DNA from 3 places in the Bradyrhizobium sp. 23 genome. Region 1 is predicted to be linked to each of the others. Evidence: riboswitches for the same ligand, from Rfam matches in the RefSeq annotation. Region 1 holds a riboswitch; each other region holds the start of a gene.
What was found. Region 1 has a riboswitch for cobalamin ahead of metE (5-methyltetrahydropteroyltriglutamate--homocysteine S-methyltransferase). Riboswitches for the same ligand answer to the same signal wherever they lie in the genome.
Positions count from the first base shown of each region.

Region 1 (12,537 bases):
TGCAGAATCGCGGTAGGCGGTAAGAACACGGCCGGCAGCGCCGCGGTCAATCGGCAGTCGGTGACCCTCTTCGAGGTGATGCCGGACCGAACGCGGAGAATTGACGCGATAAAGGCAGATGCGCTCGTCGCCCTCCGCGATGTAGAAGGATGCGGTCTCTCCGGTAGCCTCGACCAGACGATGGAGCGAGGGTCTGATCAGGTCACCAAGGTCGAGCCCGCGCTGATAGAGCGCCCCAAGGCGCCATAGCTCCGGTCCGGGTCGAAATAGCCGGTTCGTACCCCGCACCAGGAAGCCATCCGCCTCCAGAGATGCGGCAAGGCGAAGGACTGTGCTCTTGTAGAGGTCAGTCGCATTCGCAATCTCCGTCAGCGTCATAGCGGCGCGCTCCGGGTCGAATGCCTTAAGGATTGCCAGTGCCCGCCCGACCGCATCAACCCCTGTTCTTACCATCGCTACCTCTGGTTCTGCTCTGCAGAACCAATAGTCAAAATGACGCCAGGAGTCCACCCAAGTTAGCGCGAGCACAATCCTGCACGCCAGAATACAATTGACTCCTCGTGAGAACGCGAGCTACTCGGTTCCAGGTTTCAGAACAAGTTCTATGGAGCGAAACAATGGGGCGGCCGGGACTTGCCGTGGACTTGCACGACGTCATGATTCGCTTCGGCGACTTCACGGCAGTCAAAAGCATGAACCTCCAGGTGGCCGAGACGGAATTCGTTGCAGTGGTGGGGCCGACCGGCTGCGGAAAATCGACCATTCTCAACACTGTCACCGGACTGCTGAAGCCCGCCGCCGGCGACGTTCGCATTTTCGGCAAGTCTCTTACGGGCCTGAACGGTCAGTCCGGCTACATGCTTCAACAGGAAGGGCTGCTGCCCTGGAAGACCGCCCAGGACAATGTCGGCCTCGGGCTCGTCTTTCAGGGCAGGTCGGTCGCGAAAGCGCGCGAGCAGGCACGGCCCTGGCTCGCCAAGGTCGGATTGAAGGGATTCGAGGAGCGCTATCTGCATCAATTGTCCGGCGGCCAACGCAAGCGCGTTGCGATGGCACAAACCCTCATCATGGAGCCCAAAATCGTTCTCATGGATGAGCCGTTCTCCGCGCTGGACGTTCACACACGCCGACTCATGCACCGCATCCTGCTCGACCTCTGGCAGGCGGACCGGCGCTCGCTCATCTTCATCACCCATGATCTCGATGAGGCGATCACGCTGGCGGACCGCGTCGTTGTGATGTCTGCCGGTCCCGCCAGCCGCATGGTTGCCGACGTCAGGATCACGCTCCCTCGTCCGCGCGATGTTTCTGCGCTGCAGACCACCGACGAATTCGTCGCGCTCTATCGTGAAATTTGGTCGCTGCTCGGCGCCGAAGTGGAGAAAAGCTATGTCACGCAGGGGTAGGGTCGCTCTCACGCAGTTCGCCATCCTGCTTGGCATGATCCTGATCTGGGAATTGGGCGTCTGGGCCGGACTGATCGATCCCTTCTTCTTTCCGGCACCGTCGACACTTGTCGTAAGGATCGGGGAGTGGATGTCGACGGCGGACTTTTGGGGCGATATTGGCATAACATTGCTGGAGACGGTCCTGTCGTTCCTGGCTGGCATCGGGATCGGCACAGCGCTTGGGATCTGGCTGGGCTTAAGCCCATTTGCTGCCGAAGTCGTTCAGCCCTTTATCAAGATGTTCAACGCCATCCCGCGGATCTTGCTTGGACCCATTTTCGTCATCTGGTTCGGATTGGGCCTCACCTCCAAGGTTGCGCTCGGCGTCACGCTGGTTCTATTCGTCGCATTCTTCAATACATTCCAGGGCGTCCGCGAGGTCAATCCGGTCGTGCTGGCGAATGCCCGCCTGCTGCGTGCATCGAAGTCGTCCCTGCTACGGCACGTCTACCTGCCGTCCGCCACGACCTGGATTTTGTCGAGCCTGCGGGTGTCCGTCGGCATGGCTGTGATGGGAGCCGTGGTCGCGGAATATCTCGGCTCGTCCGCAGGATTGGGGCACTTAATTGCGCAGGCCGAAGGCGTCCTCGATGCGACCGGAGTGTTCGCAGGAATTATCGTTCTCTCCGCCTTCGTCGTTGCCCTCGATGCCATCGTCGACTGCGCGGAAAAGCGGCTCCTGGTCTGGCGGCCGGCGCCTGCGCACGAAAGCTGATCGTACGCTCTCCCATCAATTATGGAGGTTCGCATGCACGTTTCCATAAGATTGATGCCGGTGGTGGCGCTGGCCGCATTCTCGGTCATTTTGGCGCATGCCACCGCGCCCGAGAAAACAAAATTGAAGATCGCGGTGGGGTCAAAAATCCTCAACTATATGCCTGTCGAACTTGGAGTGAAGCTTGGCTCCTTTAAGGAAGAAGGCCTTGACGTTACCGTCGAGAACTTCCAGGCCGGTGGCTCAAAGGCTCTGCAGGCCCTGATCGGCGGCTCTGTCGACGGGACTATCGGCTTTTACGATCATACCATTCAGATGCAGGTGCTGGGTAAGCAAATTTCCTGCGTGTTCCTGTTGAATGACATTCCCGGCGTCCTGCTCGGTGTCCGCAGCGACCTCGCCGACAAGGTCAGAACCGGCGCCGACCTGAAGGGGCTCAGGCTCGGGATCACGGCGCCGGGGTCATCGACGGAGAGTATGGCGCGCTACTACATCAAGAAGTCAGGATTGGGTTCACGCGATGTCAACATCATTGCCGTCGGCAGCGGCGCACCGGGCATGGTGGCGCTTGAGGCCATGAACGTCGATGCCCTGGTCTATTTCGATCCCATCGCGACGCTTCTCGCGCGCAAAAAGAACGCGACAGCGCTGTTCGATGCGCGCACGATCGAAGGCTCAAAGCAGGCCTTCGGCGGGTCCTATCCGACCGCGTGTCTCTACCTTCAGCAGACTTTCATCGACAAAAATCCCGAAACGGTCCAGCGCCTGGTCAACGCCTTGCTCAAAACTCACCGTTGGATCAACGCAACGCCGACGGAGCAGCTCGTCGATACGATTCCTCCTGGTTACAAGACTGACAATCGCGAGGTGAATATCGAAATCATGAACGCATCGAAAGCGCTCTTCTCGCCAACCGGACAGATGGACATCGAGGCGGCCAAGGTCCCGCTGGCCGTCCTGAGCGACTTTGATCCAAAAATTGCTGCCGCAAAGATCGACTTGAACAAAACCTTCACCAATCGTTTTGCGGAACGCGCCGCACAACAACTGAAATAGCTGCCAGCCGGCAAGCTCTCACCATCGGATCACCTAAAGGAAGGCGTCTTCAGATGTCTCTGCCGCTCACCGGCATCCGCGTCCTGGACCTGTCGAACGTGTTGGCCGGTCCGTTCTGCGGTTATCATCTCGCGCGTCTTGGCGCGGAGGTCATCAAAGTCGAAAATCCGAACGGCGGCGACCTCGCGCGGCGCCTCGGCGCCGATCCGCAAAGGGCAGAGCGCTTGCAGGGCCTCTCTTTTGTCGCGGTGAACGCCGGCAAGCAATCCGTGGCGCTGGACTTGAAGTCGGAATCGGGCCGCGAGGTATTCTTGCGACTCGTCAAGGAAGCCGATGTGGTGCTCGAAAGCTTCCGGCCGAAGGTGATGGAACGGCTTAGCCTAGGCTTTAATGTGCTCAGCAGGCACAACCCGCGTCTCGTCTACTGCGCGATCTCCGGCTTTGGGCAGAGCGGGCCATGGTCCGCCCGTCCGGCCTATGACCAGATCGTTCAGGGTCTGTCTGGTGCCATGAGCGTCACTGGCGATACGGCCTCGGCTCCCCTGCGCACCGGCTTTCCAATCTCGGACACGATTGCGGGACTCACTGCTGCCTTTGCCATCGCCGCGGCTCTGGTCGAACAGCGGCATAGCGGCCGCGGTCGGTTCATTGACGTGTCCCTGCTCGAAGCCACCGTTGCAGCGATGGGATGGGTCGTCTCCAACCACCTGAACGCTGGTGTGGAACCGCAGCCCATCGGCAACGAGAACTTCACCGCGGCTCCCTCCGGCACGTTCCGCACCGCAACAGGCCCGCTGAACATTTCCGCCAACGAGCAGAAGCAGTACCAAGCCCTATGCGACCTGATTGGCCGACCGAACCTGAAGACGGATCCACGCTTTGCTGAGCGCGAGATGCGCAAGGTCCATCGCGCAGCGCTGAACACGGAGTTGAACCAGGCGTTGAGTTGCAAGCCCGCTGAAGAATGGGAGGCCCAAATGAATCTGGCTGGAGTCCCCGCAGGCTGCGTGCTGACGGTCTCCCAAATCTTGCAGCAGCCACAGCTCCTCGAGCGCGGATTCGTCGAGACTTTGGCCCCAGAACAAGATGGTGCGCAGCCGTTACGAATCATGCGGCCGGGCTTCCGGCTGGATGAGGAGTTTTCGGTGCCTTCGCCACCTGCGACGCTCGGCGCAGACACCGAGCGATGGCTGCAGCGGCTCGGCTATTCGTATGCGGAGGTCGAGCAGCTGGTCTCAACCCGGGCCGTCGGGACGCCAAAGCAACGGGCGGCTGATTTCCTGCCCGTCCGCGTAGCCGCGGACGGACCAATATCATGATATTCGACGGCTTGCGCCGATCGGCAATGGCAGGGTTGAAGGGGCGGAACCACAAATGAGCGAAGAAGAATTGCGGCAGCAAGCGGCCCGTTGGTGGCGAACCTCCATCTGCGACATCGCGCCCGGTCGCATCGCCTATCGGGGTTATCCAATCGAAGATTTGATCGGCCGGATTTCCTTTCCCGCCATGATCTGGCTGATGTTGAGCGGCGATCTGCCGACGCCAGCGCAGGAGCGGCTGCTGCAAGCTGCGCTGGTCGCGTCCGTTGACCACGGTCCGCACGCGCCCTCCATCGCAATTGCGCAGATGGCGGTGAGCTGTGGGCTGCCCCTGAATGGTGCGATGGCGTCCGCCATCAATACACTCGATGAGGTGCACGGCGGAGCAGGGGAGCAGGCGGTCGAACTCTACGAAGATGTGCTGCGGAGGCGCGATGGCCTAGAGATCGGCGAGGCCGCGGCCGCCGCAATTGACCATTTCACTGCAAGGTGCGGCAAATATCTGCCCGGCTTCGGCCACCGGTTTCATTCGGTCGACCCCCGCGCCGCACCGCTATTGGCGCTGGTGGATGACGCAAGTGCTGAGGGCAGTGTCAGCGGCGACTATGCCAAGGCCGCCCGCGCGATCGAGCGGGTGATGCAGCAGCGCAAGGGCAAACTCATCCCAATGAACATTGATGGCGCGACCGCGGTCATTTACGGCGAGCTCGGATTCGCGCCACCGCTGGCGCGCGGCGTCTTCTGCCTGTCGCGAGCGGTCGGAATCCTGGCCCACGCCTGGGAACAGACCAGGCGCAAGGATCGTAACAAGGGACCGATGCCCAAGCAGTTTGGCTACAAATATGAGGGACAGCCGCGCCGCACGCTGGGAGGCCCGTCATGATGTATCTCGACAAGCCGCCTCAGCTGGCTGAGACCCGCGTGTTCTCGTCGATGCCGCGGAATTTCGTCGCCGTGGTGTTTCCTCGAAATGGGCCGGATGCCAACCGCGGAGGCCATCGGTGGATTGTTTCATCGAGGGGCCGTCGTTCGACAAGTCCGGGGATCTCTACGTCGTCGATATCCCCTTCGGCCGCATTTTCCAGATTTCGCGCGACGGGATCTGGTCTCTGATAATCGAATATGACGGCTGGCCGATTGGTCTGAAGATCGCACCTGATGGCCGGGGGCTGGTGGCCGACTACATGAACGGCCTCATGGAGCTCGATCCGCAGCGGGATACTATCAGCCCGCTTCTGGGGCAACCGCAATTGCGAGTCCTTCAGAGGCTGCAACGACCTGCATACCGCGACTAACGGCGACATCTATTTCACCGATCAGGGGCGAACTGGAGTGCACGATCCGACCGGCTGGGTGTCCGACTGTGTCCTGCCGGCCTGCTCGATTGCCTGATTTCGAACTGGCCAAGCCCGAGCGGGCTGGTGCTCAGCGCCGACGAGGCCTTGTTGTTCGTTGCAATGACGCGCGACAACAGCAGCTGGCGCGTGCCGCTGATGCGTGACGGCGGGGCTGCGAAGGTGGGACGGTTCAGCTTGTCCTTCGGGACCAGCGGTCCTGACGGGCTGACGATGGATCAAAACGGGCGGCTCTTTGTCGCGCTCGCCTCCCTCGGCCACGTCTTCGTCATGGCGCCGAACGGCGAAACGATCGCCCGCATCAAGTCCTGCGCTGGGGCGACCTGCACGAACCTCGTATTGGAGGCGGCAAACGGCACATTGCTCATTACGGAATCCTCTACCGAATCAGTGTTGATGGCTGATTTCGTCACCTTCCTTGAACATTCGCCAGCAGGAGCGACAGCGTGGTACCGAATCCCTTTACGCGACGGTCCACCGAATCAAGTTGCAGGAAGAAGCCCCATAGATGATTGGCTTGCCAGTTGCCGAGGCATTGGACTTGGCGACGAATGGATCGCATTTGTGTGCGGTGATCCCAAACTGGCGGCATTGTGTGGGAAGCACGAAAGAACGACTCGGCTATCGTTTGTAAGGCTGGGTCGGGCTTCGCCCGCAACGGGCCGCCGCCGACCTGGCTCCGCGCCTTCTAGCCGGGCAGGTTTCCGCTCGCGGTCCACGAGCCTTGAGAAGACCATCGTATCGCTCCGCACCATGAAGAACGATTTGATGGTTGATACCCGCCAAAAAAGTCGAAGAGGTAACCCGCTCGCAGTGGGAGTAAGCACCGCATCAGCGCCGAGGTTCTCGATTGTCCTCGGCCGCGACGCACGCGTTGGAGCGTTCGTTTTGAGAAGCAACAAGCAGCAGGATTTTCTGCCTTGAAAGTCTTTAGTGACAGGACCAGGAGCGCTTTTAAGTGTGGAGCAGAGGTCGCAGTACTGTCATAGCCTCTTGCGCGCGCGCAATCCTCCAACCCGATATCCCCTCTCCTCGTAGAAACGGCGTACCCGTTCTAAGGCCGGATAGCCATCAGGGGGCAACGCAACCTCAATCATCTGCCAGCCTCGGCGCTTCGCCTCCGAACGTACCGCCTCGAGCAGATGCCCACCGCGGTCAGAGCTTCGGAAGTCCCGAGAAATCCATAGCTCCTGAAGCACGCCGTACGCTCCAGCTGCTCTCACGGCCAGTACGGCGGAGATGGCAGCGATCCCTACAATCTGCCCGGTGGCTTGTTCCTCGATGACAAAAATAAAGCCCTCTTCGGGATCCTGAATCAGGCGCAAAGCAGTCTGCTTTGCGCCTTCAAGGCTGAACTCTGGTCCGGGACCACCTAATTCAGAAAGTAGCTTTCCGACGGCTTCTACGATCGCGTTCTCATCTCCTGGCACGCCTTTGCGCAAAGCCGTGCCCCCGTGGGGCAAGCCTTGCGCTTCAGCGCCAACACGAACACCCGTCACGTTAGTCCCTCCAGTCCCTCTTGAGGATATCCATGTTCAGAAGGATACAGAGAACGCAACTGAGAGAAACTATCAAGCTCGATAGGGAATAGGACGTCCGCACTCGCTATAACCAACAGAGGTGAGGTAAGTGCAAGCTGTTGCCGTTCTCAGAATCGACCGCGGCTTGACCCGCTGCGAACTCAGTTGGATCTCCTTCGACTAGATAGGGAATCCACGAGACGGCACATTCGCGCGTGGGCAGGCCGGCCATGGCGATCAAACATTTCGTAGGAGAGATTGCTGATCATCACTCACGAGAGTCGATTCAGTACATCTTGCAGCATGATCATTGCCGTGGCATAGGGCGCATCAGCTCGGCGCGTCCGAAGGTGAGATTCCCCACACTCGTGTGCGTCACTCGTACAAAGTTGCGCGAGCCGGGACAGGTATCATACGCGTGCGCCCGACAAAATCGTCTGAACAACATCGCGAAAAGATTTTGCACGCTAATGCACTATCTTAAGCTTACCTCGAAGAATCGAAAGATAATGGCAAGCACTGCTTGTTTGGACCTTCGCTCCTCGTTTAAGGGACCTTCACGGAAGGGGAGTGGTTGCGATGGAGCATGGGCAGGCCGAACTGGTCGGAGGGAAACCTGTAATCTTCGGCCAGCGTAAGGTGCGGCCGCGAGCGTGCGTGGCCGTGGGCAAGCGGCATCTGCGCGCCTTTCTACGCGATGTGCTAGAGGATATGGGGTTTGTGATCAGCGAATGCGGGACTGCTGACGAGCTGCCGCGCGTACTCTGCACGGACTTCCCTGATCTGATCCTGCTCGGCATTGGCTCGGATCGCATCGAGCCTGGACGATTGCTCGAGATACTCGTACGCGAAGAATTTGCAGGCAGAGTGCTGGCGTTCGGCGCCCGCGAGTCGATCGTCATGACGGCAGTGCAGCAGGTCGGGGGCGAATATGGACTTGATATGCTGCCGCCGCTGAGGACGCCGTTTGCAGCCGAGACGCTGCGCGATCGGGTCGCCATGCTCTTGCCCAGAGAGCCGGCGCCCCGTCCCGCAGTCCATGTCGGAGAAGCCTTACACGCTGGCTGGCTTGAGCTCTGGTATGAGCCGAACTTTGACCCGTGTACCCTCAGCCGCCGCGGCGCCGAGGCGCTTGTGCGAATGCGGCATCCGACCTGGGGCGTTGTTCCACCAGCGTATTTCATCCCGGAGGCTCACGATCCGCATTTTAGGGACTTGTCGCAGTTCGTGATCGACCGCGCGATCAAGGATTGGAAGTATCTTCTGGAGCAGCAAACTTCGACCGATCTCTCCATCAATCTCCCGGCAGCATTCCTGATTGACCCGCAGGCGGTACGCGATCTCTGTCAGCGCATGCCGTCGCACCCCGCTTTCGGCGGCTTGACGATCGAAATCGAGAGCGAGGAAGCGATCCAGAACCTAGATCTCCTGATCGAGGTCGCGCGTGAGGTTCGCTTTCACAACATTGGCCTTGCAATCGACAATATCGGCGCCAATTGGCCGCAGCTGATGGGGCTCGAAAAATTCCCGTTCATGAAATTAAAAGTGGACCGGCAGTACGTCGCCGGTTGCGGAAATGGGCCCCTGAAGCGAACGGTGTGCCGCCATATCGTCGATCTAGCCAAAGAGTACAGTGTGCGCACCGTCGCCGCAGGCGTGGAGAGCCACGCCGACCTGATCGCTGTGACCGAACTCGGCTTCGACCTTGCGCAGGGCCATCTGTTCGGAAAGGCCATGCCGCTGAAGCAATTTGCACACTCATCTTTCAGCCCTGTTCCACTTCGTCCAAAATAGTTGTATGAGGAGTGACTGAGCACAGCCAGGCAAAGCGTACCAGCGCTGGCCCGCGCGGCATGCCTACTCGGCACCAGGCATGCGGCTGACTGCAATTTAATCGGTCACTTTGCAAACCCAGTATCGCTCCTCCCGGCCGAACTTCATTTCCCTCCGAAGCGATGCCGAAGGTTATTGTAGCACAAAGCCCTTTTGGCAAGGCTCCAGCGAGTCAATCCGCGGAGTTAACGTTGCAGGCGTGAGCGCGGCTTGGACAAAATCTCCGGTCAGGGCGTGTGACCGGAGGTTTGCCGACATCCGGCGTAGACGTGCGTCGGCTCGCGGCTTTTACTCGCGCTGCCGGTTTCGGGAATCGTCGAGCGTCGCTTGGCCCCGCGCTGCCATGCCAGACAAACCGACGGAAACTCGCTGCAGTCGAGTCGCGACTGGCTATCGGAGTAGGGGCCCGAGGGCTCGCACGGCTTGATATTGAAGCGGCCCATGCTGTCGCAGATGCAACATGGTCTCAGACCCCGCACAGCACCATTGGGCAAATTGCCCATCATTGAGCGCGCCTGTCCTTGGCACGGCATTTGAAAGGGATCGCCAATGGCATCGCTCGCCTAAGGAGTCGGAAGGCATGGCTTACAAGATCGTCGCTTCGCAATGTACCGTTTGTGGGGCATGTGAGTTCGAGTGTCCCAACGCGGCGATCAGCCTCAAGCGCGACATTTACGTTATCGATGCAAAAAAGTGTACGGAGTGCGAGGGCCATTCCGACACGCCGCAATGCGCTGTGGTCTGTCCGGTGCCTGACACCTGTGTCCCGTCTAAGACAACATAACCAGCCCGCGTCCAGAAGGCTTCACCGCTCGATTTCGCGAACGAAGGACTAGATGTCGAGCTTGTGGAGGCCGCCGTCCGCGTGCGGCGTATCGAGGTCGATCAACATCGTTATGAGCTTAAGGCGCTGATCGACTCCGAGAAACGCTCGAAGGGCTCGGTCAGAGGAGACCGTCAAATTTGTTTCGAATAATGACAAGGCCGCCTCGATGCTCCAGGTCGTCGCGTTGAGGCTTATCGTCGTTGGCTGACGAGCCGAGGCGAGGTGGACGGGCGTCGAATATCCCAAGATCAGCTTGCAGGATATCTAAAGCTAGGTCACTTCGAAGCCGAAGAGACGGTCTCCACGCGCGACGAGATCGGTCCGGAGATCCTGAAGACGTACGAGAAGCTCGGCATCCGCTTGCCCACGGTCACCATGCACGAGTGCATGGAGCTAGGGTCGTAACAGGATCCCCGCCGCCCGCGCTCTCGCTGCTTACTCCAGTTTCGCAAGTTAGCGCGCATCCTGACGTCCGGAACTGTTCCTGCGATGCCGCGCAGGCCAACGTCCAGGCTGCACTACTCGCCAGCGGCGACGGAAACAACGAATGCGCGGCCAAAGTCGCTCAGCACGTAAATGCTTGGCACACCGAAGGAGATCATCTTGACCAACGCCACGGAGCGATCGAGCTCACGGCTCGTCGCGGGGTCCGCCGAACACAGGCAGTCCGGGCAGTCCGGCCTGATCATCCGTTTGATCCTGGAGCAACCCGGCCTTGACAATTCCTAAGAAGCCTCATGGCGCTGTGATCAAGCGGATGCCGGCCGAGGATGATCGCAAACGTCCTCGCGGGCGAGTTCGAGAAGCTGCTGACGGAAAAGACCGGATTGTCGCGATCACGCAGATGTCGAAGCGCCCACCGCGTTCGTTCTGCTCGCGTTGGCTCATCCGAGTACGCCAAGCGGGTGTTGACGGACGCATTCACAAGCGGAGGCTCCACAGATCTAGGCGTTTTTACCAGGCCGGGAGTAAGACCGTTGTGCCCTAGCTGGTACAGCTCGCAATCGCTTGGGCAATATCGCGGCGACACTTAGTAGGTTGACGGATCGATCCTCGTGCGCCTAATGCCAGTCGTCGTGGTCTTCGGATTCGTTTGATCCGGAGCTAAGAGGGAAGCCGGTGCAATGCCGGCGCTGCCCCCGCAACTGTAAGCGGCGAGCCGCTGTCCAACGAAGTCACTGAAGCCATGCGGCTTCGGGAAGGCCGGACAGCAGCGACGACCCGCGAGCCAGGAGACCTGCCTCGACAATATATCGTCCACGGGCGGGGTGTCCCGGTGTGCGCCAAGCAGCTGTCGCTCACGCGATATTCGCTGCATGCGTCCGCCATGGCCTTTGCCCCAATCATGGGGTCTGAGCTATGTCTTTTCTTTCGCTTCCCGTTGCCACACTGGGGACGTCACGCATCGGCCCACGACGCGAACTCAAAGTCGCGCTCGAGAGCTACTGGGCGGGAAACTCCAGCGAAGCCGAGCTCCTCGAGGCGGGGAGTGGACTTCGTGCCGCTAATTGGGCACGGCAGAAATCCCGCGGTGCGACCGTCATTCCTTCGAATGACTTCTCGTTTTACGACCATGTGCTCGATACCAGCCTAATGGTCGGCGCCATTCCCGACGTCTATGGCTGGACCGAAGGTCCTGTGTCGCTCAAGACCTACTTCACCATGGCGCGTGGCGCTCAGGACAGTGGTCACGCTCAGCACGGGCCTGGCGTAGCCGCACAGGAAATGACGAAGTGGTTCGATACCAACTACCACTACATGGTGCCGGAATTTCACCGGGATCAGATCTTTAAGTATTCCTCTCGAAAGCCGATCGAGGAATATGAGGAGGCAAAAAGCCTCGGCTACCAAACGCGCCCCGTCCTAGTTGGCCCAGTCACTTTCCTGAAGCTCGGCAAAAGCGCAAATCCCGCATTCAATCCGCTGTCGCTGCTCGATCGGCTCCTCCCAGTCTATGTCGATGTTCTCCGCGAACTATCCTCGCGCGGTGCTGAATGGGTTCAGCTGGACGAGCCATGCCTGGTGATGGACGTCGACGAAGCATCGCGGGCGGCTGTCCGCCGGGCCTATGCTCATTTCGCAAAGGTTGTGCCGGCCCTTAAAATAATGCTGGCCACATATTTCGGGGCTATCGGCGACAATCTTGAAACAACCTTGGCCTTGCCCGTTGCCGGGCTTCATGTGGATCTGGTTCGGGCACCTGACCAGTTGGACGCAATTGTCGCCACAACCCGTAGAGATCTCGTGGTCTCACTAGGCGTCGTTGATGGTCGGAACGTGTGGCGCTCCAATCTTCCGGCGCTGCTCGACCAACTTGCTCCTATGGTCCAAAAATTGGGCAGGCACCGTGTTCAGATTGCTCCTTCCTGCTCGCTGCTTCATGTTCCGATCGACATTGAGCTAGAGACCGATCTCGATCCCAATCTGAAGACATGGCTGGCGTTCTCAGTTCAGAAGATCAAGGA
Region 1 is NZ_JADPJF010000109.1:93,467-106,003, forward strand. It holds gene IVB32_RS28075 (IclR family transcriptional regulator) at 1-510, opposite strand, end outside; gene IVB32_RS28080 (ABC transporter ATP-binding protein) at 618-1,406, shown strand; gene IVB32_RS28085 (ABC transporter permease) at 1,390-2,163, shown strand; gene IVB32_RS28090 (ABC transporter substrate-binding protein) at 2,197-3,219, shown strand; gene IVB32_RS28095 (CoA transferase) at 3,273-4,538, shown strand; gene IVB32_RS28100 (citryl-CoA lyase) at 4,594-5,421, shown strand; partial or broken gene IVB32_RS28105 (SMP-30/gluconolactonase/LRE family protein) at 5,418-6,298, shown strand; gene IVB32_RS28110 (GNAT family N-acetyltransferase) at 6,877-7,392, opposite strand; gene IVB32_RS28115 (EAL domain-containing response regulator) at 7,993-9,207, shown strand; gene IVB32_RS28120 (4Fe-4S binding protein) at 9,827-10,030, shown strand; gene IVB32_RS28125 (hypothetical protein) at 10,591-10,761, opposite strand; cobalamin riboswitch at 11,133-11,332, shown strand; gene metE (5-methyltetrahydropteroyltriglutamate--homocysteine S-methyltransferase) at 11,432-12,537, shown strand, end outside.

Region 2 (12,537 bases), on a different contig from region 1:
TCGCCCGCGGTGCGCATCGTCGCCGAGCCCCAGAGATCGACGACAAGGCCCTTTGGCCAGTCGCCATGATCCTGCAAATGACGACGTAGCAGTTCTTCGGCGAGCTTGATGCCTTGCACGTGCGCCGACGGCGTCGGCACCGCGCGTGGATCGACGGCAAAGAGATTGCGACCCGTCGGCAGCACGTCCTGACGGCCGCGATAGGGTGAGCCTGACGGCCCCGGCGCGACGCGCCGGCCCGCAAGCGCGGCCCGCAAAGCGTCGCGTTCCGCGTCGCCGCAGGCGCCGCGGCCGAACACGTGCAGGCCGTCGCCGAACTGGCTTTCCTTGAGATCGCAAACGAAACGGTCGATCCGCGGGATCGCTTCGGCCGGCGCGGCCGCTGCATCGAGGCCAAGATCGTCTTCGAGGCCGGCCGCGCGTGCCTCATCGCGGATCGCGGCGATCAGACGCTGGCGGCGGGCGGGATCGAGGCCATCGGCCGTCGAGTACTCGTCGAGGAGCTGTTCGAGCCTGCGCAGCCCGTCCGGCACCGCTGATGCGGCGAGTTGCGGCGGCAGATGGCCGATCGTGACGGCACCCAGGCGCCGCTTGGCCTGCGCGGCCTCGCCGGGATCGTTGACGATGAAGGGATAGATGACGGGCAAATCGCCGACCAGGGCTTCCGGCCAGCACGCCTGCGACAGCGCCACGGATTTTCCGGGCAGCCATTCCAGCGTGCCGTGCGCGCCCATGTGCACGACGGCATCACAGCCCTGCTCGCGGAGCCAGAGATAGAACGCGACATAGGCATGGCGCGGCGTGCGGGCGAGATCGTGATAGTCGGCATCGCGCGCGGTCGCATCGCCACGCTCCGGCTGAACCGCGATGATCGACCGGCCGCATTGAATCGCAGCGAAATGGAACGCGCCGTCGCGACAACCCGGATCGGTCTCCAGCGCGCCCCAGGCTTGCGCGAGATCATCCTGCAACACTTGCGGAAGGCGCGACAGTGCAGCACGGTAATCGGCGACGCTCCAGCTCAAGGTCTGCTTGAGCAGCGTCTCACCGAGCGCATGGACCGGATCGAGATCGAAGCCGGCCTCCGCGAGATCGGACACCAGGGCCTCGACCGACGCCAGCGCATCGAGACCCACCGCGTGCGCGATCTGATGCGGACGGCCCGGATAGTTGGAGAGCACGAGTGCCATCCGCTTGTCAGCGGCCGGCGTCTCCGCAAGACGCCGCCAGGCCGCAACGCGCGCGGCCACGGCCTTCACGCGCTCCTCGTCGGGCTTGTGTGCCAGATGCGAAAATTGCAAATCGGGATCGCGCATCGCGGCAGACTTGAAGCTCACCACGCCCGCGAACAGGCGGCCGTCGACCTCGGGCAGCACCACATGCATCGCGAGGTCGCCGGGCGACAGGCCGCGGAGCGAGCTCGCCCAGTCCTCGCGGCGGGCCGTGGAGAGCGCGACCTGGAACACGGGGCAGGATGCGGCATCGAACGGCGTCGTGCCGTCGTCGCCCATCGCCGAGAACGCCGTCGCATTGACGATCGCGGCCGGAGGATTTTGCGCAAGATGCACCCGCAACCAATCCGCGACCCCCGCGGCTTTCAGCGAGGTGACGAACACACCAAACACGTCGAATCCCTTCTCGCGCAATGCGGCGATCAGGGCATCGACCGGGCCGGTGTCGGCAGCGGTGAGATAGGAGCGATAGAAGGTCACGAGCGCGCGCGGCCTGCCCTCACCCGACGTCGGCGCGGCGACGACGCCGCGCGCGGGGTCGTAAAAGCCCATCTCGGGCACTGTCATCTCGCCGATAACTGGCCCCGCATAGAGTCCGGAGGCCAGCGCAAGCTGCGCGATCGCGGCTTGCGCCGCGACGGGGCCGCCGGTGTCGCAGAGCACCTTGAGCCGCCGCAACGTCGAGACCGGCAGGGTCGAATACGCGTCCAGCCGCGTATCGTCGCGGCCGTCGGCCGGCAGCACGGCCAGCACGATGCCGCGCTCCTTCGCCAGCTGCTGCAGGGCCGCGAGCCCATACGGCCAATAGGATTCCCCGCCGATCAAACGCACGAGAATGCCGCGCGCGTGCGCAAGCGTGCGTTCGACATAGGTGTCGACCGAGAGCGGATGACGAAGTTCTGCGAGATTGACGAGCCGCAGCGACGGCAGGCTGTCGCGGCCACGGCGCCAGCCGGCCGCGAACGCGGCAAGATCGGAATCCGAATACGAGAGCACCACGAGATCGGCCGGGTCCTGGCCAATGTCCCTTGGTATCGCGGTCTCCTCGAGACCGCGGCTCTCGCGGAAGACGACGTGCATCAGATACCGGATCCTGAAAGACCGAGTCCCGCCTTGATCGCGGCCTCGTCGATATCGCCGTGCTCGCCGATCACGACCAGCTTTGACTGCCTCGCGCCCGCGCCCCAGGGCTTGTCGAACTGGTGGCGCACGCGCTCGCCCACCGCTTGCAGCAAGAGGCGCATCGGCTTGCCTTGCACCGCGATGTAACCCTTGACGCGCAGCACATTCTGCTCGCGCGCCAGACGCTGAACGGATGCAACCAGCGCTTCGATATCGGTGACCTCAGGAAGATCGATCACGACGGACGCAAAATCGTCGTGCTCGTGATCCTCTTCGCCGTCGTGATGCGAGGGACGCGCGGCGAGATCGTTCTCGGCGGCAGCACCGAGGCCGAGGATGAGGCGCGCGTCGATCGCGCCGTCGGTGATCGCCAGCATCGGCACGCGGCGCGACATCTCGGCGGTGATCGCCGCCTTGGCTGCTTCGAGGCCTGCCGCGCCCGCAAGATCGGCCTTGGTCAGCAGCACGATGTCGGCGCAGGCGATCTGGTCTTCGAACACTTCGGACAGCGGCGTCTCATGGTCGAGATTGCCGTCCGCCGCGCGCTGCGCTTCGACGGCGTCAGGGTCGGGCGCAAAACGGCCGGCGGCGACAGCTTCGGCGTCGGCCAGCGCGATCACGCCGTCGACCGTGATGCGCGAACGGATCTCCGGCCAATCGAACGCCTTGAGCAACGGCTTGGGCAGCGCCAGGCCCGAGGTCTCGATCAGGATGTGATCGGGCTTGACGGCCCGCGACAGCAGCTTCTCCATGGTCGGAATAAAATCGTCGGCGACGGTGCAGCAGATGCAGCCATTGGCGAGCTCGATGATGTTCTCTTCCGGGCAATTCGCATCGGCGCAGGATTTCAGAATCTCGCCATCGACGCCCTCGCTGCCGAACTCGTTGACGAGCACCGCGAGCTTCTTGCCATTGGCATTGGCAAGCAGATGCTGGATCAGCGTGGTCTTGCCGGAGCCGAGAAAGCCCGTGACGACCGTGACCGGGACTTTTGCGAGCGAATTCATTCGGCGGCCTCCGGCACGACGGCCAAGGGGGAAATGGGGGGAATGCGGGCAAGCGATTGCTTGCGGAATATCTCCGGGCGGCTGCGCCAGGGCACGAGGCCGTCGGGCGCGGCCGCATAGGCCGCGGCGCCCGCGACCACATCGCTCGCATTCGCATCCGACAGACGGCCATAGACATAGGACCAGCGGCCGGGCGCGCTGAGCGCGACGGAGCAACCCTGGTTGCATGCAGACAGGCATTCGACGGGAACCACGCTGACGCCGTCGGGCACGCCGGCCTCGAGGATCGCGCCATGCAGGCGCTTGCCGGGCGTCGTCTCGCCTTCGCCAAGTGTCTCGCCGGCGCGGCAGGTAATGCAGACATGAAGTGTGACGGTCATCGCTTCTTCCAGAATAAACAGCGGGAAGCGATGAGGCCCACGAACCGTTCTTGCGAAGGCCCGTTTCCCCGTCGCGGAACACCCCGTCCGCCGGTCCAAAATCGTCCGCGTTGGCAGGTCTCCCGGCTTGCGGAGCAGGGTTTCCCCTTCGATCCCCGCCTTCCCGATCCCCAGGGGATCAGTGGCTTCGGGCATCTCTCCGGTCACGGTCGCGGGGGCGGCTGCATTTTGGAACCAAATCTTGCCGATTCGGACCCTATCGCATTCCCTCTTCGCCTGTCGTAGGACAGGAACCAACGCCGGGCCACCATTTGCCCCCGACCGCCTCTTGTCAAGCCGAAGGACCCCGTCCGATGACGCCCGAACCGGATACCCAGACGGCCGACGAAACCGACGCCCGCCACGCCTCGAAAATGGCGAAGAAGAAGGTCGCCCGCGACAAGATCATGGCGACCAAGAGCGGCGAAAAGGGCCTGATCATCGTCCACACCGGGGCCGGCAAGGGCAAGTCCTCTTCGGCCTTCGGCATGATCGTCCGCTGCGTCGCCCATGGCTTCCCCTGCGCGGTCGTGCAGTTCATCAAGGGCGCCTGGGACACCGGTGAGCGCCGCATGCTGACCGGCCATTTCGGCGACCTATGCCAATTCCACGCCATGGGCGAGGGTTTTACCTGGGAGACGCAGGACCGCGCCCGCGACATCGCCGCCGCGCGCGCCGGCTGGGAGAAGGCCAAGGAGCTGATCCTCGACCAGAATCTCCGCATGGTCGTGCTCGACGAGATCAACATCGCGCTGCGCTACGACTATCTTGACATCGCGGAGGTCGTCGAATTCCTCACGACGCAGAAGCCGCCGATGACGCATGTCGTGCTCACCGGCCGCAACGCCAAGGACGAGCTGATCGAGATCGCCGATCTCGTCACCGAGATGACGCTGGTCAAGCATCCCTTCCGCTCGGGCATCAAGGCGCAAGCCGGCGTCGAGTTCTAAGAAACTCGCGATGGCGCGCGCATTGATGATCCAGGGAGCCGGCTCGGACGTGGGCAAGTCGCTCATCGTTGCCGGCCTCGCACGCGCCTTTGTGCGACGCGGCCTGCGCGTGGTCCCGTTCAAGCCGCAGAACATGTCGAACAATGCAGCCGTCACCGTTGACGGCGGCGAGATCGGCCGCGCCCAGGCACTCCAGGCGCTCGCCGCCGGCGTCGAGCCGCACACCGACATGAACCCGGTGCTGCTCAAGCCCGAGACCGATGTCGGCGCGCAGGTGATCGTGCAAGGAAAACGCATCGCGACCGCGCGTGCGCGTGAATATGCGGCGATGAAACCGTCATTGATGGGCGCCGTGCTGGAGAGCTTCGAGCGGCTGAAGGCGCGCGCCGATCTCGTTCTGGTGGAGGGTGCCGGCAGCCCGGCCGAAGTGAACCTGCGCAAGGCCGACATCGCCAATATGGGTTTTGCGCGCAAGGCCGATGTGCCGGTCGTGCTGGTTGGCGACATCGACCGCGGCGGGGTCATCGCGCAACTCGTCGGCATCAAGACGGTGATCGACCCGGACGATGCCGCGATGATCCAGGGATTTGTCATCAACAAGTTCCGCGGCGATCCCACATTGTTCGATGACGGCTACAGACTGATCGAAGAAAAGACCGCATGGCGCGGCCTCGGCGTGCTGCCCTGGTTCGCGCGCGCCGGCGAGCTGCCGGCCGAGGATGCGCTGGGCCTGAGCGATGCGCGCAAACCGGGTCAATGCAAGATCGCCTGTCTCGCGCTGTCGCGAATCGCCAATTTCGACGATCTCGATCCGCTCAAGCTCGAGCCCGGCGTCGATCTCGTGATGGTGCGGCCGGGCGAGGCCATTCCCGGCGACGTGCGCCTCGTCATCATTCCCGGCTCGAAATCCACCCGCGGCGACCTCGCCTTTCTGCGCGCGCAGGGCTGGGACATCGATCTCCTGGCGCAGTACCGCAGAGGCGGCCATGTGCTCGGCCTCTGCGGCGGCTATCAGATGCTCGGACGCAGCGTCGCTGATCCCGAGGGGATCGAGGGCCCCGCCGGCGACACACCGGGTCTCGGACTTCTGGATGTGGAAACGGTGATGAGCTCGGAGAAGACGTTGACACGCGTCGCAGCGCTGCATGCCGCCACCAATCAGCCGATCGAGGCTTATGAAATCCACATCGGCCGCACTGATGGGCCGGATCGCGCGCGGCCATTCGCAAGGCTGAATGGCGAACCGGAAGGCGCGATCTCGCGCAACGGACGCGTGCAGGGCAGCTATCTGCACGGCCTGTTCACGTCGGATGATTTCCGCAAGGCCTTTTTGGCGAAGCTCGACATTCCCGCCGGCGACGAGCCCTATCACGCAAGGGTCGAGAGCGCGCTCGATGCGCTCGCCGATCACATCGAAGCCCATCTCGATGTCGACGGCCTGCTCGCCCTAGCGCGCTAGAGTCTCGGCCAGGCGGGTCCATTCGGATTCGCTGCCCGGAAGCCCGAGGCGCAGCCATGTCGGCTCTCGCGCGAACACGCGAGACCAGATATGGCGACGCGCCAGCTTCTCCTGCGCGGCAGGCGCGTCAGGCGTCTCGTAGAGACGAAACAGCTGCGTCCCGCCGACGAGCGTCCAGCCTTGCGACTGCACCATGCCGTCGAGGCGAACGCAGTCTCGCGCGAGCCGCGCGGACGTGGCCTCGGCCCAGGCATCGTCACGCAGAGCGCGACAGCCGATCGCGATCGCCGCTCCCGAGACCGGCCAAGGTCCCGATATCGCCGCGACCCTGGCGATGTCGGACGAATTGCCGAGCGCGAAGCCTAGCCGCAGGCCGGCAAGGCCATAGAACTTTCCGAAGGAGCGCAGGATCAGCAGCCCCGGCCGGTCCCCGGATGCAAGCGATAGCTGCGGGGCTACATCGGCGAAACTCTCGTCGACGACGAGACGACCGACGCGCGGCAGCAGCGTCAGCAAATCCCTTGGTGGGTGGCATCGGCCGTCGGGATTGTTGGGATTGACGACTATGGCGAGGTCCGCGCCCGCCAATGCGTCGAAGTCCCCGACCTCCTGGACCTCCCAGCCCGCGGCCGAGAGGACCCCGGCATATTCGTTGTAGGTCGGGGCGAGGATGCGCGCGCGGCCGGGTGGCGCAAGTTGCGGCAGCAGTTGAATCGCCGCCTGTGCGCCGCCGAGCGCGACAACCGCCGCGCTCGTGCGGTAAGCGTGCCGCGCCGCTTGATGCAGCGCCTCGATCTCGGCGCGCGACGGCAACGCGCTCCACGCGCGCGAACTCACCTCGCCCACGGGATAAGGCAGGCGGTTGATACCGGTCGACAGATCGATCCAGTCCTCCGCGCGACCGCCGAAGCGCTGTTGGGCCTGATCGAGATTTCCACCGTGCTCGCGCATGCGCTGTTCTTTCACGCGAAGGCCAAGATCGCAAGGATGCCGGCGAGCAGCAGCATGGTGCGGCGGTAAACCGTCAAGCCTCGATCGATGTCGGCGGCAAGCGGATCGCGCGCAGCTTCATTCAGCCATGGCTCGTTCGTGATGCTGCCGTGATAGATCCGCGGACCGCTGAGCCGCACACTAAGCGCGCCCGCCATGGCCGCTTCCGGCCAGCCGGCATTGGGCGAACGGTGACGGCGTGCATCCCGCGTCATGCACGACAGCGCCTCTGATCGCCGTGGCGCCAGCAGCACGAACAGAAGTCCGGTCAGCCGCGCCGGAATGAAATTGGCGACATCGTCGATGCGCGCCGCGGCCCAGCCGAAGGCTTCGTGGCGTTCAGAGCGATGGCCGATCATGGAGTCCAGCGTGTTGATCGCCTTGTAGCCCAAAATGCCGGGCAGACCGAACAGCGCGCCCCAGAACACCGGTGCGACGATGCCGTCGGACGCATTCTCGGCGAGGCTCTCGATCGCAGCGCGCGCGATCCCGGCCTCGTCAAGCGCGGCGGGATCGCGGCCGACGATGCGCGAGACCGCCTCGCGTGCGGCGGCGATATCACCGGCCCGCGTGGGATTTGCGACGGCAACAACGTGGTCGTGCAACGAGCGCAAGGCGATCAGCGGCCAGGCCAGAACCCCGACCAGCACGAGCTGGATCAATCCCAAGGGAAGCAGAGACTGCAGCACCCAGCCGAGCGCGACAGCGAGCGCGATCACGACGAGTGCTCCGGCAAGACCCGCGGCGCGGCGAAATGCCGGCGGATCGGACGGTCGATTCCACGAGGTGTCGATGGCAGAGATCAGCCCGCCCAGCCAGGTGACGGGATGGCCGATCCGCGCGAACAACCACGACGGCCAGCCCAACAGGGCATCCACCACCATCGCCACCGCCATCGCACCCGCAAAACCCACACCCGCCTCCTGTCCCGCCCCTGTTGCGCAAACGACGGCCGGAGCGCAAGCCCCCGATTGGCGGATTTCGGCTTTGTTTTTGGCCTCGTTTGGTGATTAGTGCTGGCCGACAGGAGATTTTTATGGCCGTCATCTTGATCACGGGCGGAGCGCGATCGGGCAAGAGCGCCCATGCGGAAAAACGCGCACGCAGCTTTCCGGGCCGCCCCGTCTATATCGCGACGGCCGAGGCGCTCGATGCGGAAATGGAAGCACGCATCGAAAAGCATCGCAGACGCCGCTCAACCGATTGGATCGAGCGGGAGGTACCGCTCGATCTTCTGCAGGCGCTGATCGAGACCGATGGCGGCGGGCCTAGACTGGTGGACTGCCTGACCCTGTGGCTCTCCAACATGATGCTTGCGCAGCGCAACTGGGATCACGAAGTCATGAAGCTCGCCCTCTTCCTGCGCGGCCAGAAGAGCCCCGTCGTCTTCGTCACCAACGAAGTCGGCCTCGGCATCGTCCCCGACAATGCGCTGGCGCGGAGCTTCCGCGACGCCGCCGGCTTCATGAACCAGGCCATCGCCGCCGTTGCGGACGAGGCCGAGTTCGTCGTCGCCGGCCTGCCGATGAAACTGAAATGATGCCGCGCGACCAATTTTTGCGAGACGTCATCGCCGATCTCAGGATGGCGGCATCGTTAGTGACAATCCTCCCCGTCGCATTGTCGAAGCCCGCAGCTGACGGCGCCGTCGCACGCGCGACCTGGGCTCTTCCAGTCGCGGGACTGCTGGTCGGCCTTGCCGGCGCCTTGGTCTACAAGGTCGCGAGCCTGTTGGGTCTGTCGCCGAACCTTGCCGCCCTGCTCGCGCTGGCCGCGACCGCCCTCGTCACCGGCGCGCTGCACGAGGACGGCCTTGCCGATACCGCCGACGGGCTCGGCGGCGGCCGCACCCGCGAGCGCAAGCTCGAGATCATGCGCGACAGCCGGATCGGCACCTATGGCGTCTGCGCGCTGATCCTGTCGTTCGGCCTGCGCTGGAGCGCGCTCGCGACGATCGCCAATCCGTGGGCCGTCGCGCTCGCACTGTGCGCTGCGCACACTGCGGCCCGCGCGGGCTTGCCGGCCTTCATGTCGCAGGTCGCGCCTGCGCGACCTGACGGCCTGTCGGCGAGCGCCGGATCACCGCCGAGTCGAAGCGTTGCGATCGCATTCGCTGTTGGAATCCTCGCGCTCGTGCTCGCGCTTGGGCCGGGCAAGGCGCTGGTGAGCCTGATCCTGCTCGCCCTCTCCGGCCTGATGCTGGCGCGACTTGCCATCCGCCAGATCGGCGGGCAGACCGGCGACATCCTTGGCGCGTTCGAGCAGACCGGCGAGATCCTGATCCTGCTGGTTGCCGCAGCTGTCCAGATCGGAGGCTGACGTGATGGTCGAGTTCGACGACACCTTTCGCCAGCACTTGCGCGAGCTGTTCGTGTGGCGCCGCGACGTGCGCCGCTTTCGCGCCGATCCGTTGCCGGACGGCGCCATCGATCGCCTGATCGAGACGGCCTGTCTCTCGCCCTCGGTCGGCCTCAGCCAGCCCTGGCGCTTCGTCATCGTCGATGACGCCGCACGGCGTCGCGCCGTGATCGACGACTTCAAAGCGTGCAACGCGGACGCGCTGAATTCCTATGCCGGTGAGCGCGCAGCACGCTATGCAACGCTGAAACTGTCGGGTCTCGAACAGGCCCCCGGCCACCTCGCCGTGTTCGCGGACAAGGCCAGCGACACCGGTCACGGCCTCGGCCGCGCGACGATGCCGGAGACGACGGAATATTCCGTGGTTGCGGCGATCACCGCGATGTGGCTGGCCGCGCGCGCCGAGGGCATCGGGCTTGGCTGGGTATCGATCCTCCATCCGGATCGCATCCACGCCATTCTCGACGTGCCCGACACCTGGAAATTCATCGCCTATCTCTGTATCGGCTATCCGGAAGTCGAATGCGACCGGCCCGAGCTGGAACAGGCGAAGTGGGAGCAGCGGCGGGGGGCAGAGGAATTCACGCTGCAGCGTTAATCAGGCCACGCCGGAGATCCATCTTCTGTGTTGCGAGCGACTGCCGACGTAGGAATACGGTATCGGACTGCCAAACGCTGCGAATGAGCAGTCACAAACGCATTTTTTCGTCAATTGTGGATGCCGGCCGTTCGCGCTAAGCATGCGCCTGGGGCTAGCCACCATGCAAAGAATGTCATGACCGAACGGCCTTCCGCTCTCGCGGTCGATCGCCGCGGGTTCATTCGCCTTGCCAGCACGACCGCCGCGGGGTGGCTGGCGCTCGGCGCAACATCTGATCGCGTACGGGTCGTGGGATCGCTGACGGCATTGCCGCTCGACGACGAACTGACCAGAAGGAGCATGATCGACAGCCCGACCTCCCGCCTGGGTGGCCTCATCGTGGGCTTGAGGCAGCGAGGCTGGGTCGAAGGCGTCAATTTCCGCCTTGAGCTCCGTTCGACCTTCGGCGCGCCGGATAGACTGAAGACCGCGGTTCAGGAATTGCTGGCGCTCAAGCCGGATGTGATCCTGACCGGCTCGACGATAGAAACCGCAGCAGTCCTGGAAGCCACCAAAACCATTCCGATCGTATTCGCGACGGCCAACGATCCCGTCGGCAATGGCTTCGTCGAAAGCCTCGCCCATCCCGGCGGCAACGTGACCGGCTTCACCAACAGCAGCGCCGAGATGGGCGGCAAATGGCTTCAGCTCATCCGGGAGGCCGTGCCGGATCTTGCGCGCGTCGGTATCCTGTACAACCCGGCGACCACTCCTCGCGGCGGCCGTTCCTTCCTCGATTCCATCGAGCAAGAGGCAGCACTGGCCGGCGTGTCCGTGATCCCCGCCCCCGTCAGCGCGCCAACGGAGATCGACGAAGCCGTCAGGCCCTTTTCCGCTCCCCCAAGGCGGCAATGATTGCGCTGGTCGACAGCTTCCTGGTGGTCCACCGGCAGGCGGCGGTGGCGGCGGCGGCCAAATATCGCGTCCCTGCGATTTACCCGTTCTATTATTTCATGGATGCGGGCGGGCTGATGAGCTACGGGCCGACGCTCGAAGTGCGCTCGGCCGACTATGTCGATCTCATCCTGCGCGGCACCAAGGCCGGAGATCTGCCGGTGCAATCGCCGCGAAAATACGAGCTCCTGATCAACCGCACGGTCGCTCGCACGCTGGATTTGACGATACCATTCACACTGCTCGCGCGCGCCGACGAGATTCGCGAGTGAACGAGACGATCGATCAGGGAGATTTGCGGCCACCTCCCGGCCGGCTGTTCCGCAAATACCTCTACTCGATCGTCGCGCTCGCTTTTGCCGCGCTCGCCATCAACACCGGCTTCGACGTCTGGTTCTCCTATCGCGAGCAGAAGCAACTCCTGGCGGCGACCCAGCGCGAGCAGGCAGCAAGCGCCGCCGTCCAGATCGGCCAGTTCATTGGCCAGATCGAAAACCAGATCAGATGGCTCTCGCGCCTGCCCCCGGAGCTGTCCACGAACGAGGACCAGCGCCTGAACGCCATCCGCCTCCTGCGCCTCTCGCCTGCGATTGCGGACATCGCCGAGCTCGACGCCCAAGGCCGCGAGCAGGTGCGCGTGTCGCGCCGTGTCGCGGACAGGATCGGCAGCAAGACCGACCTCTCCGCCTCGCAGGCCTTCCGCGGCGCCAACGAAAGCCGCGCATATTACGGGCCGGTCTACTTCCTCGGCGACACCGAGCCGTTCATGACACTCGCCACGCGCGGAACGGGCCTGGCGCCGGATGTGATTGTCGCCGAGGTCAATCTTCGCTTCATCTGGGACCTCGTCGCCGGAATCAGGGTCGGCAACACCGGCAAGGCCTATGTGGTCGATCGCATGGGTATCCTGATCGCGCATCCCGATTTGTGGCGGGCGCTGCGCCGCAGCGATCTCTCCGGCCATCCCGACGTCCGAGCCGCGCTCGATGGCATCGGGCCGCCCTCCGGCGGCCTGGTCAAGGAGGATCTGTCCGGTCAACGCGTGCTGTCGACCTATGCGACGGTCCCCTCGTTGGGCTGGCTGGTGTTCGTCGAGCTGCCGCTCACCGAGGCCTATGCGCCGATCTATGCGTCGATCGGGCGCTCGACTTTTCTCCTGGTCATCCTGCTGGCATGTGCGGTGCTGGTCTCTCTCTTTCTGAGCCGGCGCATGACCGTGCCGATCCAGATCCTGACGCAGGGCGCGCGGCGGATCGGCAGCGGCGACCTCAGCCTGCGGCTCGCGATCAAGACCGGCGACGAGCTGGAGGCGCTCGGCGATCAATTCAACCGGATGGCCGCTCACTTGCGCGAATCCTATGCGACGCTCGAGCGCAAGGTGATCGAGCGCACCTCCGAACTGGAAAAGACCCGCGACCAGGCCCTTGCCGAGCACGATGCCGCCGAGCGTGCGCGCAGCGCGGCGG
Region 2 is NZ_JADPJF010000148.1:588,620-601,156, reverse strand. It holds gene cobN (cobaltochelatase subunit CobN) at 1-2,312, opposite strand, end outside; gene cobW (cobalamin biosynthesis protein CobW) at 2,312-3,361, opposite strand; gene IVB32_RS36210 (DUF1636 domain-containing protein) at 3,358-3,741, opposite strand; cobalamin riboswitch at 3,836-4,054, opposite strand; gene cobO (cob(I)yrinic acid a,c-diamide adenosyltransferase) at 4,095-4,730, shown strand; gene IVB32_RS36200 (cobyric acid synthase) at 4,741-6,189, shown strand; gene cobD (threonine-phosphate decarboxylase CobD) at 6,178-7,140, opposite strand; gene cbiB (adenosylcobinamide-phosphate synthase CbiB) at 7,152-8,093, opposite strand; gene cobU (bifunctional adenosylcobinamide kinase/adenosylcobinamide-phosphate guanylyltransferase) at 8,216-8,719, shown strand; gene cobS (adenosylcobinamide-GDP ribazoletransferase) at 8,716-9,498, shown strand; gene bluB (5,6-dimethylbenzimidazole synthase) at 9,503-10,135, shown strand; partial or broken gene IVB32_RS42705 (ABC transporter substrate-binding protein) at 10,313-11,343, shown strand; partial or broken gene IVB32_RS36165 (hybrid sensor histidine kinase/response regulator) at 11,340-12,537, shown strand, end outside.
Region 2: it holds a riboswitch for cobalamin, as region 1 does, so the genes downstream of both, IVB32_RS36210 (DUF1636 domain-containing protein) here and metE (5-methyltetrahydropteroyltriglutamate--homocysteine S-methyltransferase) in region 1, are expected to answer to the same signal.

Region 3 (6,728 bases), on a different contig from region 1:
GGCGTGCGATTGCAGCGTCGATCACCCGCGCCTTGTGCGCACGGCCGGCCGCGTCGATGCCGGTACCGCTGCCCGCGATCTCCGCGGCGCTCACGCCGAGCAAGCCGGCCGCGATCGCCGCCGATGTCGTGGTGTTGCCGATGCCCATCTCGCCGAAGATCAGAAGATCGGGCTGCCCGGCCTGTGCGCGCGTCACCGCACGTCGGCCGGCTTCGAACGCAAATGCCAGCTCCGTGGGGGTGAGCGCAGCTTCGACGCTGAAATCGCGCGTACCGCTGCGCGGCTTGTCGGTCACGATTCCAGCCATCTCCTCCTGCGCCAGCGTGCCGGCGTCGACGACCTCCAGGCTGGAGCCCAGCTCACGCGCCAGCACCGAGATTGCGGCACCGCCGGAGGCGAAGTTCGCCAGCATCGCGATCGTCACTTCCTGCGGATAGGCCGAGACGCCCTGCGCGACGATGCCGTGATCGCCGGCGAAGATGATGATCGGCACCCGCGCCGCGCGCGGCTGCTCGGTTGCTTGCAGGCCCGCAAGCTCGATCGCGAGCTGCTCGAGCCGGCCGAGCGCGCCGGTCGGTTTCGTCAGTTGCGCCTGCCGCGCCACCGCCGCCCCGCGATGGACTGCGGAGATATCGGGGCATTGTTGGGTGACCCATTCGGGGAGCATGCTGCCTCGCTTGCCTCACAGCCTGCGCTTGAGGATGTAACTGTCCATGATCCAGCCGTGCCGTTCGCGCGCCTCTTGCCGCACGGCGACGATGCGCGGGCCGATCTCGGCCAGCGCGCCGGACATCACGATCTGATCGGGCATGCCGAGATAGGCCCCCCACCAGATGTGCAGGCCCGCCGGATCAAGCGACTGGAACGCCGTGCCGCCGTCGAGCATCACCACCACGGTATCGACACCTGCCGGCCAACCGCCATCGCGCAAGCGGCGTCCGGTCGAAACTAGAAAGGGCTCGCCGATGTCGTTGAGCGGCAACGCATGCGCCGCACACAGCGCCTGGATCGAGGTGATGCCGGGCACGACCTCGATCTTTGGCGAGGGATTGAGCCGCCGCGCAATGCGCAGCGAGGAATCATAAAGCGAGGGATCGCCCCAGATCAGCAGCGCGACCTTGCCCTCTCCTTCGAGATGATCCCCGATCGTCTGCGACCAGACGGCGGCCACGGCATCATGCCAATCGTCCACGCCCTTGCGATAGTCCGCTTCAGCGGCGTCCCGCACGGGCAGATCGAACTCGGCAATGCGGGTCGTGTCGCTGGTGAGCAGATCGGCGCAGATCGTCCGCCTGAGATCGGCGAGGTCGGACTTGGCCGTCCCCTTGCGGGGGATCAGGACGAGATCGGCCGCGTTGATGGCAGTAATCGCGGCACGCGTGAGCTGCTCGGGATCGCCGCAACCGATGCCTATCAGAGAGAGCGTGAGCATGGTGGCTGCGAAGGGCGGCCATCATGGCCGCCCGTTCGCTTGTCTCTAGGCCGCGCTGTGCAAACGCGGCGTGACGAGGCCGGGCGCGGTGACGCCGCGCAGCGACTTTGCCAGCGCGAGCACGCCGAGATCGGCGAGCGGCTCAATCACGATGACCAGCGCATAGGACGCCGCGAAGGTCGCGATGTTGGCGAGGTTGGTCGCGCCGAAGCCGGAGCCATAAATCGCCCAGAACGCCACCCAGGCGATGACGCCCGCCTGATAGGTCGTCGAAAGCGCCAGCGCCTGGCGGTACTTCAGATCGACATAGGCCGTGTTGCTCGAAATGATCCGCGTGGCGATCGCCTGGATTCCGAACAGCGGCACCAATAGCGTGGTGACGTTCATGCCATATTGCGGCAAGTCGGGCGGCTCGAAGAAGATGCCCTGGAACAGCAGGCCAAACGCGAGGCCGAAGGCCGCAGGCGCCGCGCCAAACAGCAGGAACAAGGTCGAGCCGAGGATGAAGTGCACTTCGGAGACGCCGACCGGGAAGTGCGGCAGGATCTCGAAGAAGATAAACACAAGTCCCGTGGTGGCGAGCGTCCGCGCCGCGAACGACGTGATGCCCTGCTCGCGCACGGTCTCAACCGCGAGCTTCAAGGCAACGCCGCCGACGGCAATGCCGGTTGCATAACTCAGCACGAGCTTGGCGTCCGAGACTAGTCCGGGTTCGATATGCATGGCTCAGATCCTTCTTGCCGTCACACCCGACGGCCTTGGCCTCAAAACATGCACGGCCGGTCTCCTGGCTCGCGGTTCACTGGGAGTCTCCGGCCTTCCCGGGCCTCGCGGCCCAGTGGCTGATCGAAGTCCCTCACCGCTTACAGTCGCGGGGGCGGCTGGGGTTTTGGGCGCCGCAACTGGGTCCGCCCATCCCCATTCCCGATTATGCTCCGGCGCTTTGCGCCGCATCGAGCACCATGCGTCTCCTGTGTGCCTCTTTCGCCGGCCGGGCGTCAAGGGGCGACGGGCGGACGAGGCGGTCATGACGGATAATTCCCCGCCAGCGCGCCGAACAGGATGACGGCCGCCGTGGAGGCCGCTCCGCCCCGCGCAAGCTGCTCTGCAAGTTCCGAAATGGTGGTGCGGACCAGCCGCTCATCGGGACGGCCGAGCGATTCGGCAAACAACGCCGGCGTGGTTGGGGCGAGCCCGTGCTCGATCAATTTGACGACCAACGCCGGAAACGTCCGCCGGCCCATATAGACCACGGTCGTCGCCTCCGGATCGGCCAGCGCCGCCCAATTGAGATCTGGCGGCAGCTCGCCGGTGACGTCCGCCCCGGTCACGAACTGCACGCGGCGCGAGGTGTGACGCCGGGTCAGCGGAATGCCGGCTTGCGCGGCGGCGACACAGGCCGAGGTGACGCCGGGAATGATCTCGTAGCCGATGCCCGCTTCACGCAGCGTCTCGAGCTCCTCCTCGAGCCGGCCAAAGATGCCGGCATCGCCCGACTTCAACCGGACCACGCGCGCGCCTGTCACGGCATAGTCGACCAGCAGGCGGTTGACATGGTGCTGCTTGGTCGAGGCCCGCCCTGCCCGCTTTCCCACCGCGACGAGATTGGCGCCGGGCCGGGCCAGATCGAGGATCGCGCCTGAAGCAAGATCGTCATAGAGCACAACGTCGGCCTCGCGCAGCCGCGCTGCACCCTTGAGCGTGAGCAGCTCGGGATCGCCGGGCCCGGCGGAGACAAAGGAGACAAAACCGCTCACCGGTCCTCCGCGATCAGATGGAAGAACGTGCCGGTGGCTTGTCCCCGCCGCGAGCCGGTCTCGGCAATGACCGCACCTGTCGCGTCGTGCACGACCGCCAGCGCCGTGTCGGGCTGCGCGACTATGGTCGAATAGTGGAATTCATGGCCACGCAGGCGTGCACCCGCCTGATGACCCGGCATCGGCGCGGCGAGCTCGGCCAGACGATAGCCCAGATGCATGCGGCGCTTGGCAAAGCTCGTCTCCAGGCCGAGCAGGCCCGTCATCTCGTGGCTGATGCCATCGGCGTCGGTCAAAGCGGTGCCCAGCACCATATAGCCCCCGCATTCGCCGTGCACCGGGCGCGTCTCGGCGAAGGCGCGCAATCCGCTGCGGAAGCGCGCATTGGCAGCGATCCTGCCGGCCTGCAGCTCGGGATAGCCGCCAGGCAGCCAGCACACATCGGCGACCGGATCAGGGGCTTCATCGGCGAGCGGCGAGAATGTCGAGATCTCCGCACCCGCCGCGCGCCACGCTTCCAGCATGTGCGGATAGACGAAGGAGAACGCGGCATCACGGGCAAGCGCAATGCGCTGGCCGGGCGGCGTCACGTTGACGCCGCTTGCGGCAGGTTGCGGCGACCAGGTGGCCGCCGAACGCAGCACCGCGTCGAGATCGACATGCTCGGCAACGAAGCGCGCGGCCTCGTCGATCAGCTTGCCGATTTCCGCCTGCTCCTCGGCCTGCACCAGTCCGAGATGCCGCTTCGGCAGGCTGATCTCGGCATGGCGCGGCAGCGCGCCGAATACGGCGATGCCGGCATCCAGCAGCGCGCGCCGCACGAGGGCTTCGTGGCGCGGGCTGGCAACGCGATTGAGCACGACGCCTGCAAGGCGCACACCGGGGCGGTAGTCGCGAAGGCCCGCCGCGATCGCGGCCGCCGTTTGTGCCTGTCCTGAGGGATCGATCACCAGCAGCACCGGCCAGTCCAGCATCTCCGCGATGTCGGCGGTCGCCCCGGTGCCGCAGACGCCACGCGCGGCGACGCCGTCGAACAGACCCATCGAGCCTTCGGCCAGCACGACATCGGCGTCAATGCCGCGACTGACGAGATGCGAGATTGTCCCGCGATCCATCGCCCAACTGTCGACATTGACCGAGGCGCGTCCCGTCGCGGCGGCATGAAACGCGGGATCGATGTAATCGGGGCCGCTCTTGAAGCACTGCACCCGCAATCCGCTGTTGCGCCAGGCGCGAGCAAGCGCCAGCGTCAGTGTGGTCTTGCCGACGCCGGAGGCCGGCGCGGAGATAACGAGCCCTGCCGCCATCACGACACCTCCGGAAAGCGCGGCTCGGCGCCGACCGGCCGATAGCGGCGGTCATAGTCGGCAGCATAGAGACGGCTCTCGGAAAAATCCGCCGAGCCCAGCGTCTTGCCGACCAGGATCAACGCGGTGCGCTCCATCTCGCCCCCGACCGCAGCGTCGAGTGTTGCGAGCGTGGCGCGGATGATGCGCTGCTCGGGCCAGCTCGCACGCCAGACGATCGCGACCGGGCAATCCGCGTCATAATGCGGCGTCAGCTCAGCGACGACCTTGTCGAGCAGATGAATCGACAGATGGATCGCGAGCACCGCGCCGGTGGCGGCGAAGGCGGCAAGCTTCTCGCCTTCGGGCATCGCGCTGGCGCGGCCCGGCGTGCGCGTCAGCACCACGGTCTGGGCAAGGCCGGGCAGCGTCAGCTCGGCCTCCAGCGCAGCCGCGGCGGCCGAGAAAGAGGGAACGCCGGGCGTGACCGTGTAGGGAATGTCGAGCGTGCGCAGGCGGCGGAGCTGTTCGCCCATCGCCGACCAGATCGAGAGATCACCGGAATGCAGCCGCGCAACGTCCTTGCCATCGGCATGGGCGGCGGCGATCTCCGCGACGATCTCATCGAGCGACAGCGGCGCGGTGTTGACGATCCGCGCCCCGGGCGGGCAATGCGCCAAGACGCCCTCGGGCACAAGTGAGCCAGCATAGAGGCAGACCGGACAGGCGGCGATGAGATCGCGGCCGCGCAACGTCAGCAAGTCAGGAGCGCCTGGCCCTGCCCCGATGAAATGCACCGTCATGCGCCGTCTCCTTCCGCGATCGCCGCGGTCGCGGTGCGATCCTGCGAGACCACCCGCGTCGCAATCAATCGCGCGCGAGGTCCGGCCGCTGCGAGCGCCGCCGCCTCGGCAACCGATCCCGTCCCGAACTTTTCCACGACGAGCTTTGACTGCGTCGGCGTGTCGATGCCAACAAGCATTTCGGCGGCAACCGCCTTGATCGGCAAGCCGCATTCGCGCGCGAGCTGCTTCAACACCTCCTCGTCGGCCTTATCGCTGACCGTCGCCACTGCTGCGAGGCCTTCGGGACCACCGGCCGCCAGAAGCGCCTCACGCAGCGAGGCCAGCGTGACGTCCCGCTTGAATCCGAGCCCGGCGACCTTCATCGGACCGCGCTCCATTGCACCACGGGCCGCACGGCCTCCCAGGACCGGTAGCGGCCGAGCGAAGCGGCATGCGCAATCTCGACCCGCATCAATTCGCCGCCCTGGCGCTGGTGCAGCTCACCGAGCAACGCTTCCGTCTCCAACGTTACTGAATGCGCGACCAGCCGCGTACCGGGCGAGAGCCGCGGCCAGATGGCGTCGAACATCGCGATGTCGAGACCGCCGCCGATGAACACGGCGTCAGGCCCGTCCAGCGTAGCAAGGGTTTCAGGCGCTTTTCCCGCGATGACTGTGATCCGATGTGCCAACCCGAACGCCGTCGCATTGCTGCGAATGTTCGCTGCGCGATCCTCGCGCGCCTCGACGGCGATCGCGGTGCCCCCGCACAGCGTCCACTCGACCGAGATCGAGCCCGAGCCCGCACCGATGTCCCATAGCCGTTCACCGGGACGCGGCGCCAGCGCCGAAAGCGCGAGCGCACGGACCGGACGCTTGGTGATCTGGCCGTCATGGACGAAGAGTTCGTCCGATAGTCCCGAGCTGTGGGGGATGCCCTGCGCGCCCGCCGCCTCAACGGCTACCGCGACCAGATTTCCGGCAAGATCGCCTGCGAAGCTGTCGGCGCGATGCGCGTTGATCCTTTCGCGCGGCCCGCCAAGCGCAGCGAGTGTCCAGAATGCCGAGGCACCCCATCCGCGCGCCGTCAGCCATTTCGCGAGATCGCCTGCCGCCTTTGCGTCGCGCACGAGACAAATGATGCGTGCCCCTCGCGCCAGGTGTGGCACGAGACGCTCGAATGGCGCGGCGTGGAGACCGAGACAGGCAACGGATTCCAGACGCCAGCCAAGCCGCGCAGCAACGAGCGAGAATGTCGAGGGAGCCGCATACGCGATCCATTCGTCGCCATGGAGCTTCTCGGCGAGGCTCGCGCCGGCCCCGTGCCAGAACGGATCGCCGGAGGCGAGCACCGCCGTCGGGCGACCACGGCAGCTCAACACGATTTCTGCATCGAACGGCACCGGCCATGGACGGCCGCGCCCGGTTATGCCGGCGAGTGCAAGATGCCGTTCACCGCCAAAGACAGT
Region 3 is NZ_JADPJF010000148.1:606,234-612,961, reverse strand. It holds gene cobT (nicotinate-nucleotide--dimethylbenzimidazole phosphoribosyltransferase) at 1-667, opposite strand, end outside; gene cobF (precorrin-6A synthase (deacetylating)) at 683-1,432, opposite strand; gene IVB32_RS36275 (energy-coupling factor ABC transporter permease) at 1,478-2,155, opposite strand; cobalamin riboswitch at 2,192-2,412, opposite strand; gene cobA (uroporphyrinogen-III C-methyltransferase) at 2,458-3,189, opposite strand; gene IVB32_RS36265 (cobyrinate a,c-diamide synthase) at 3,186-4,496, opposite strand; gene cobM (precorrin-4 C(11)-methyltransferase) at 4,496-5,278, opposite strand; gene IVB32_RS36255 (cobalamin biosynthesis protein) at 5,275-5,643, opposite strand; gene IVB32_RS36250 (bifunctional cobalt-precorrin-7 (C(5))-methyltransferase/cobalt-precorrin-6B (C(15))-methyltransferase) at 5,640-6,728, opposite strand, start outside.
Region 3: it holds a riboswitch for cobalamin, as region 1 does, so the genes downstream of both, IVB32_RS36275 (energy-coupling factor ABC transporter permease) here and metE (5-methyltetrahydropteroyltriglutamate--homocysteine S-methyltransferase) in region 1, are expected to answer to the same signal.